2 regions of the Pseudohaliea sp. genome follow, and region 1 is predicted to be linked to the other one. Evidence: predicted binding sites of a transcription regulator. Region 1 holds the regulator's gene; the other holds the start of a gene.
The links. The regulator PhoB, encoded in region 1, activates phosphate uptake and scavenging genes when phosphate is short. The targets are predictions, from matches to a motif close to TGTCATAAANNTGTAACA.

Region 2: ACX93N_RS12690 (Na/Pi symporter) is a predicted target of PhoB. The motif match lies at 2,761-2,778, and genes of this name have one in related genera.

Annotation. Positions count from the first base shown of each region.
Region 1 is NZ_JBTOLW010000029.1:31,678-35,557, reverse strand. It holds gene ligA (NAD-dependent DNA ligase LigA) at 1-413, shown strand, start outside; gene ACX93N_RS13220 (transglycosylase SLT domain-containing protein) at 410-1,015, shown strand; gene phoB (phosphate regulon transcriptional regulator PhoB) at 1,148-1,858, shown strand; gene phoR (phosphate regulon sensor histidine kinase PhoR) at 1,855-3,129, shown strand; gene ACX93N_RS13205 (PstS family phosphate ABC transporter substrate-binding protein) at 3,131-3,880, shown strand, end outside.
Region 2 is NZ_JBTOLW010000027.1:19,603-23,482, forward strand. It holds gene ACX93N_RS12685 (ABC transporter ATP-binding protein) at 1-1,338, shown strand, start outside; gene ACX93N_RS12690 (Na/Pi symporter) at 1,345-2,616, opposite strand; gene ACX93N_RS12695 (DUF3450 domain-containing protein) at 2,836-3,618, shown strand; gene ACX93N_RS12700 (MotA/TolQ/ExbB proton channel family protein) at 3,615-3,880, shown strand, end outside.

The sequences.
Region 1 (3,880 bases):
CGCTGGCGTCGGCGTCCGAGGAGAACCTGCTGGCCGTCGATGATGTCGGGCCGGTGGTTGCCGATCACCTGCGCCAGTTCTTCGACGACCCGGCGAGCCAGGCCGTGGTCAGGGCCCTGCGCGAGGCCGGGGTGCACTGGCCCGAGGCGGAGGCGGCGGCCGACGATGCGCCGCTGGCCGGTCAGACCTGGGTGGTCACCGGCAAGCTTCAGAGCATGACGCGGGACGAGGCCAGCGCGGCGCTGCAGGCCCTCGGGGCCCGCGTGTCGGGCAGTGTCTCCGCGAAGACCCGCACTCTGGTCGCCGGGCCCGGAGCGGGCAGCAAGCTGGCGAAGGCGGAAGCGCTGGAGGTGCCGGTCATCGACGAGGCCGCATTCCTCGCCTTTCTCGACGAACACGGGGGACGGCCGTGAGAACGCTGCTGCTGGTATCGCTGTGCCTTGTTGTCGCCGGTTGCGCCACGACACCGCCGCGGGACCTCGACAATCTCTGCGAGATCTTCCGCGACAAGGACGGCTGGTATGATGATGCACGGGATGCGAGTGAGCGCTGGGGCAGCCCGATCCCGGTGCTGATGGCGATCATGCACCAGGAATCGCGTTTCGTCGCCAAAGCCAAGCCGCCGCGGAAGAAGATCTTCGGTTTCATTCCCGGGCCGCGCCCCTCCGACTCCTACGGCTACAGCCAGGCGCTCAAGGCCACCTGGCGCGCCTACGAGCGCAGCGCCGGCAACTACGGCGCCGACCGCGACGATTTCGGTGACGCCATCGATTTCATCGGCTGGTACAACCACCAGTCAACCAGGCGCAACGGCATCCGGCCGGACGACGCCTACCGGCTCTACCTGGCGTACCACGAAGGCCACGGTGGCTTTGCCCGGGGCAGCTTCAGGAGCAAGGACTGGCTGCGCTCCGTGGCGCGCAAGGTCGAGCGCCGGTCCTCGCTGTACAGCGGACAGCTGCCGGCCTGCCGGGAAGAACTCGAGGACGATGGCTGGTTCTTCGGCTGGTTCTGAGGGACGGGGCGCGGTGCTGCGACAGGCTTTTGACTGTGACGGCCCTGTTGCAAAAAGGGGCCGATCTGTCATGTTATTGTCACAGTGCGGCGGCAGACTTCGCGGACAAATTCCCATGCAGGCTACCGTGCCATGAGTGAACGCACCGTCCTGGTGGTCGACGACGAGTTCGCAATCCGCGACATGCTGCGCATGGCGCTCGAGATCGTCGATTACCGCTGTCTGGAGGCCGATAACATCCAGGACGCCCATGCCACTATCGTCGACCAGCGGCCGGACATCGTCCTCCTCGACTGGATGCTTCCCGGGGGCAGTGGCATCGAACTGCTCCGTCGCCTGAAGCGCGACGAGGGGACGCGGGAGATACCGGTCATCATGCTGACTGCGAAGACGGCGGAGGACAACGTCATCCAGGGCCTCGACGTCGGCGCCGACGACTACATCACCAAGCCCTTCGCACCGCGGGAACTCATTGCGCGTATCAAGGCCCTGCTGCGCAGGGCGGGCGGGGCGGAGGCCAGTGACCGCATGCAGGTCTCCGAACTGGTGCTGGACAGCAAGAGCCGGCGTGTCTTTCTCGCCGACGAGCCACTCGACATGGGTCCCACGGAGTTCAACCTGCTGCAGTTCTTCATGGCGCACCCGGAGCGGGCCTACACGCGCAACCAGCTGCTCGACCAGGTCTGGGGTGCGAACGTCTACGTTGAGGAACGCACCGTCGACGTCCACATCCGCCGCCTGCGCAAGGCGCTGTCGGCCGGCGCCAGTGACTACAGCGGCCTTATCCAGACCGTGCGCGGCACCGGGTACCGCTTCTCCGCTCGGGGGGCTCCCACCGGGTGAACCTGGCCGGTAGCTGGCGTGGGGAGTTGCGCAAGCTGCTGCTGGTGCTGGCCGCGTCGGCGCTGGCCGGCTGGTTGTTCGGCTACCCTCTGGCCATGCTCACCGTGGGCCTCGGGACCATCAGCGGCGTCTGGCTCTACCAGATCTGGCGCATGCGCCGCTGGCTCGAGGATCCGGAGCAGACGCCGCCGGAGAGCTTCGGCATCTGGGGCGTCGTCTACGACACCATCTACCGCCTGCAGCGGGAGAACCGCGAGGCGCGCAGCCGGCTTCAGTCCACCGTCGACTACCTGCAGAGTTCCTTCGCCTCCATGCGCGACGGGGTGGTCATCCTCACCCAGGCCGGGGCCATCGAGTGGTGCAACGAGGCTGCCCGCACGCTGCTCGGTCTCGAGTACCCCAGGGACCGGGGCCAGCTGATCCTGAACCTCGTGCGCCTGCCCGAGTTCCACCGCTACTTCATCAACGGCGATTTCTCCCAGCCCCTGCAGGTCGGCCTGAAGGGCGGTGCGCCTCGCTTCCTGCAGATGGAGGTCACCACTTTTGCCGACGGTGATTTCCTTCTCTTCGTGCGCGATGTGACCCGCATGCTGCAGCTGGAGCAGCAGCGGCGGGATTTCGTCGGCAATGTCTCGCACGAGCTGCGCACTCCGCTCACGGTGTTCAAGGGCTACCTCGACACCCTCATGGCCGCGGGAGACCGGCTGGACCCGCGCTTCCACAAGCCGCTGGAACAGATGGAACTGCAGGCCCGGCGTATGGAGAACCTTCTCGACGATCTGCTCTGGCTCTCGCGCATCGAGAGCGTGCGCAGCGAGAAGAAGACGGAGCGCGTGGACATGGCGGGCCTGGTCGAGGAGCTTCGAGACGAGCTGGCGCACTCGCACCCGGAACGGGTCGTGGCAGTGCGCCTGGACACGCGCGACGGCGTTGCCGGTGATTACCGCGAACTGCACAGCGCCGTTTCCAACCTGGTGCTCAATGCCATCAAGTACAGCCCGGACGACAAGCCGGTGCTGGTTCACTGGCGCCGCGAGGGCGACGAACTGCTGCTGTCGGTCGTGGACCAGGGCCCGGGCATTGAAGAGCAACACCTGCCGCGCCTGACGGAACGCTTCTACCGGGTCGACGAGAGCCGCTCGAGCGCAACGGGCGGTACGGGGCTGGGCCTTGCCATCGTCAAGCACGTCGCCGCCTCTCACCGGGCGGAGCTGCGCATCGAGAGTGAGCCGGGGGAGGGCAGTACCTTTACCCTGGCCTTCGCCGCCTGACGTGCGTGCGGGCAGGGCCTGGCGTCGCGTGTGCCTGCTGCTGGCCCTGGTAGCCGCGCCGGCCCTTGGGGACCGCACCCTGCCGCCCTATGAGCCCGCCTCGGGCCTGGTCGGGAGCCTGGGCAGTGCCGGCTCGGATACGCTGGCCAACCTCATGTCCCTGTGGGCGCGCGCGTTCAGCGCCCACCACCCGGCGGTGACGGTGGAAGTGCAGGCCGCCGGGTCGGCGACGGCACCACCGGCGCTGGCAGAGGGCACAGCTGAACTCGGCCCCATGAGCCGCGCCATGACCGCGCGCGAGGTGGAGGCCTTTCGCGGGCGTTTCGGCTACCCTCCCACTGCCGTGCCTGTCGCCGTCGACGCAGTGGCGGTCTTCGTACACCAGGACAACCCGCTCCGGGCGCTCTCCCTCGCCGAGCTCGACGCAGTCTTCTCGATCACCCGGCGCTGCGGTGCCGCACGGCGCTTCACCCACTGGGGGGACCTGGGCCTGGGCGGCAGCTGGCGCGGCCGCCCCATCGTAGCCTACGGACGCAACACCGCCTCGGGCACGCACAGCTACTTCCGCAGCGAGGTACTGTGCCAAGGGGACTTCCATCCGCTCGTGAACGAGCTCCCCGGGTCGGCCTCCGTGGTGCATGCCGTCGGCGCGTCGCCCGGCGCCATCGGCTATTCGAGCCTGGGTTACGAGTCCGCGGGTGTGCGTCCGCTCGCGATCAGTGACGGCAGCGGGCCGGCGGTCCCGCCGACC
Region 2 (3,880 bases), on a different contig from region 1:
GGCCGGCGCATGGCGATGATCTTCCAGAATCCCATGAGCGCCCTCAACCCGGTGCAGACCGTGTTCCGGCAGGTGGCGGAGACGCTGCGCCTGCACACGTCCCTGCGCGGCGCCGCCCTGCGCGATCGGGTGGCGTCACTGCTCGAGGAGGTGGGTATCCCCGATCCTCGGCAGCGCATGGGCTTCTACCCGCACCAGCTCTCCGGTGGCCAGCAGCAGCGGATCATGATCGCCATGGCGCTCGCCTGCGAACCGGAGGCGCTCATCGCCGACGAGCCGACCACGGCCCTCGACGTGACCATCCAGAAGCAGGTGCTCGAGCTCATCCGCGACCTCGCCCGCTCGCGGCGCCTCGCCGTGCTCCTGATCACCCACGACATGGGTGTCGTGCGGCAGACGGCCGACCGGGTCGCTGTCATGTACCGCGGGCGCATCATCGAGGAGGCCAGCGTGGCTGCCTTCTTCGCCGCGCCAAAGGAGGACTACAGCCGGCGCCTCATCGACGCCCTGCCGGGGAAGGACAGTTTCCTGCCACCCGTTCAGGCGCCGCCGCTCCTGGAGGTGCGGGATCTTGCCGTGCATTTCCCGGTGCGCGGAGGCCTTCTGCGCCGGGTGCAGGACGTCACCCGCGCGGTGGACGGCGTCTCCCTCACCCTCGCCCGCGGCGAGACCTTCGCCCTCGTGGGCGAGTCCGGCAGCGGCAAATCGACGCTCGGCCGGGCCATCCTCGGCCTGGAGCCCGCGAGCGGTGGCGAGATTCATTTCGACGGCACCCGCATCGACGGCCTCGACCGCGGCGCGCGGCAGTCTTTCCGCCGCCGCATTCAAGTCATTTTCCAGAATCCCTACAGCTCGATGAACCCGCGCATGGCGATCGGCGCCATCATCGCCGAGGGCATGCTGAGCCTGGGCATAGAAGCCGCGGAAAGCCGTCGCGATGAGCGGGTGGCCGCTCTGCTGGAACGGGTCCGGCTGCCCGCGGACTGCGCGCGTCGCTACCCGCACGAACTCTCCGGCGGGCAGCTCCAGCGCGTCGCCATCGCCCGCGCCCTGGCGGTGGACCCGGAACTCATCATCTGCGATGAGCCGACCAGCGCGCTCGACGTATCGATCCGTGCGGACGTACTGGCGCTGCTCGCCGAGCTGCAGCGTGAGGACGCGTTGGCAATGCTGTTCATCACCCACGACCTGTCCATCGTGCCCGGGCTCGCCCACCGTGTCGGCGTGATGCGCTCCGGCCTGCTCGTGGAAACGGGGACCGCGGAGAAAGTACTCAACGCACCGGCGCACCCCTACACGCAGGAACTGCTCGCCGCCGTGCCCCGCGTCAGCGGCTGAGGGGGCCTACTCGAGGCGCAGATCCACGGCCTCCACCTCGTCCTGCAGGCAGCCGATGTCCTCACGCTCACAGACCTCGACGGGCAGGTTCGGCTGGCGCCGCTCGAACAGGTATTCCGCACCGAACACTACGCCGGGGAGCACGAAGAACAGGGTCGAGATATAGCCGAGCGCCCAGCCCCGGTGGCCTTCCACGCGGCGGCCGAGCCACTGGCTGGAATGGACCGGCAAATCGCGCAGCACCGGGACCAGGGTGAACGCGAGCACGCCGAGGACATTGTAGAGCAGGTGCACGAGCGCAATCTGCAGCGCGAGTTCCTGGTTCGATCCGGTAATCGCGGTGGCCGCAAGCAGCGCCGTGACGCAGGTACCGATGTTGGCGCCCAGGGTGAACGGGTAGATCTGCCGGGTCGAGAGCACCCCGGCACCGGCCAGCGGGACCACCAGGCTCGTGGTGGTGGACGAGGACTGTACCAGGACCGTCACCAGGGTCCCGGATGCAATGCCCGTGAACGGCCCGCGGCCGATCGCGGTATCGATGATGCCCTTCGCGCGTCCGCTCATGGCGGCGCGCAACAGTCCGCCGAGGCACAGCACGGACGTGATGATGCAGGCGACCCCTGCGGCGATGGTCAGCAAGGCCGCCGGTGTCTGTGGCAGCAGGCCGCCAAGCAGGTCGCGCAGGCCGTGACCCAGGGGATCCGTGGCCGCGCCCACGAGGTTGAACCCACCGACCGACGCTTCCGGCCCGCCGCTCAGTGCCGCGGCGAGCACCCGGCCCATCCGCTCCAGCGGGTGGAACAGGGCCTCGATCGGAAGGAACACGACAATGCTGTAGAGGTTGAAGAAGTCATGCACCGTCGCCGCCTCGAAGGAGGCGCGGAAGGCGCCGCGCTGGCGGAGGTTGCCGAGGCTGACGATGGTATTGGTGATGGTGGTCCCCATATTCGCGCCCATGATCATGGGCACGGCGATGGATACGGGCACGCCGCCGGCGACCAGCCCGACGATGACCGACGTGACCGTGCTCGAGGACTGCACCAGGGCCGTGGCCAGGGTGCCGAGGATGACGCCGACCACCGGGTTGCTGGCAAAGGCGAAGATGGCAGCGGCGCCGTCGGCCCCGCCGGAGGCCCACTTGAAGCCAGTACCGATCGTACTGACGCCGACCAGCAGCAGGTAGATGAAGAAAGCGACGCCCGCCCAGAGCGCAGCGGGGGAAAGACGCTTGACCACCGCGGCCTCGTCGGCAACGGCGGCGGCTGGTTCAACAGGCATGGGGGCATCCCGGTATAAGCACTCCGGGAGTGTCGCTGTCCTTCATGACAACGCAGTGACAGGCCCGTGACAGTAGCCGGACACGGTTGACCGAGGTCAATGAGTCGACCGCCTCACCCCGCGAAACGGCTGCCGCGTTCGTTATGACACATTCCTGTAACAGAATTCCTTTTTCCTTGGGAAGCTTCAGTAAATGCACCTTCGAAACCGGGAAAGCCCATGACACGCAGAACCCGACTGGCCCTGCCAATCCTCATCGCCCTGGGCGCCAGCGCGGCGCCGCCACTCCCGGCCCAGGGGGACCTTGAGCGGATCGAGGGCGAAGGCCTCGCCCGCAGCGAGGAGCGCCGCGAAAGCCAGGCGACCGTCGATGCGCTGAACGCGGAGAACCGCGGGCTCCTCGAGGACTACCGGGGGGAGCTGCGCATCGTTCGCGGTCTCGAGGATTACGTGGCCATGCTCGACCGGCAACTGTCTGCCCAGGACGAGGAAATCACGGCCCTCGAGCAGTCCATCGGCGACGTGGCGGTGATCGAGCGGCAGATCCTGCCGCTCCTCGCCAGGATGCTCGACAGCCTGGAGAGCTTCATCCGTCTCGATGTGCCCTTCCTGCTCCCGGAGCGGAAAGCCCGTGTGGGTCGCCTGCGCGCCATGCTCGCGCGCTCGGACGTGACCACGGCGGAGAAGGCGCGGCGGGTTTTCGAGGCCTACCAGGTCGAGAGCGACTTCGGCCGCACCATCGAGGCCTACAAGGCGAAGATCGATGCCGGTAACGGCACCGTCGACGCCGACATGCTGCGCATCGGCCGCGTCGGCCTCTACTACCGCACCATCGGTGACGGCCGCCTCGGCTACTGGAACCACGCACAGGGGCAGTGGGTGTCTCTGCCGACCTCGCCCTACCGGCGCCTCGTGGACCAGGGGCTCCGCGTCGCGCGGCAGGAGATCGCCCCGGAACTGGTGAGCATTCCCCTGGTACCGAATGAGGTCGAGCGCCCATGAATACCCTGAAGCCCCTGCTGGCGGCCCTGCTGCTGCCGGCCCTGGTCCTGGCTGGCGCGGCCCGCGCCGCAGACGCCCCGGACGAAGGTCCACTCACACTGGAGTCACTTCTTGAGGCCGTCCGCGAGGGCCGCGTCGGCGACCGCGCCGAGGATCGGGAGCGGATCGCGCACTTCCGCGCCGAACAGGCCGAGCGCGAGCGTCTCCTCGCCGAGGTCCGGAGCCGCCGCGCAGAGCTCGAGGCCCGCAGCACCGCGATGGA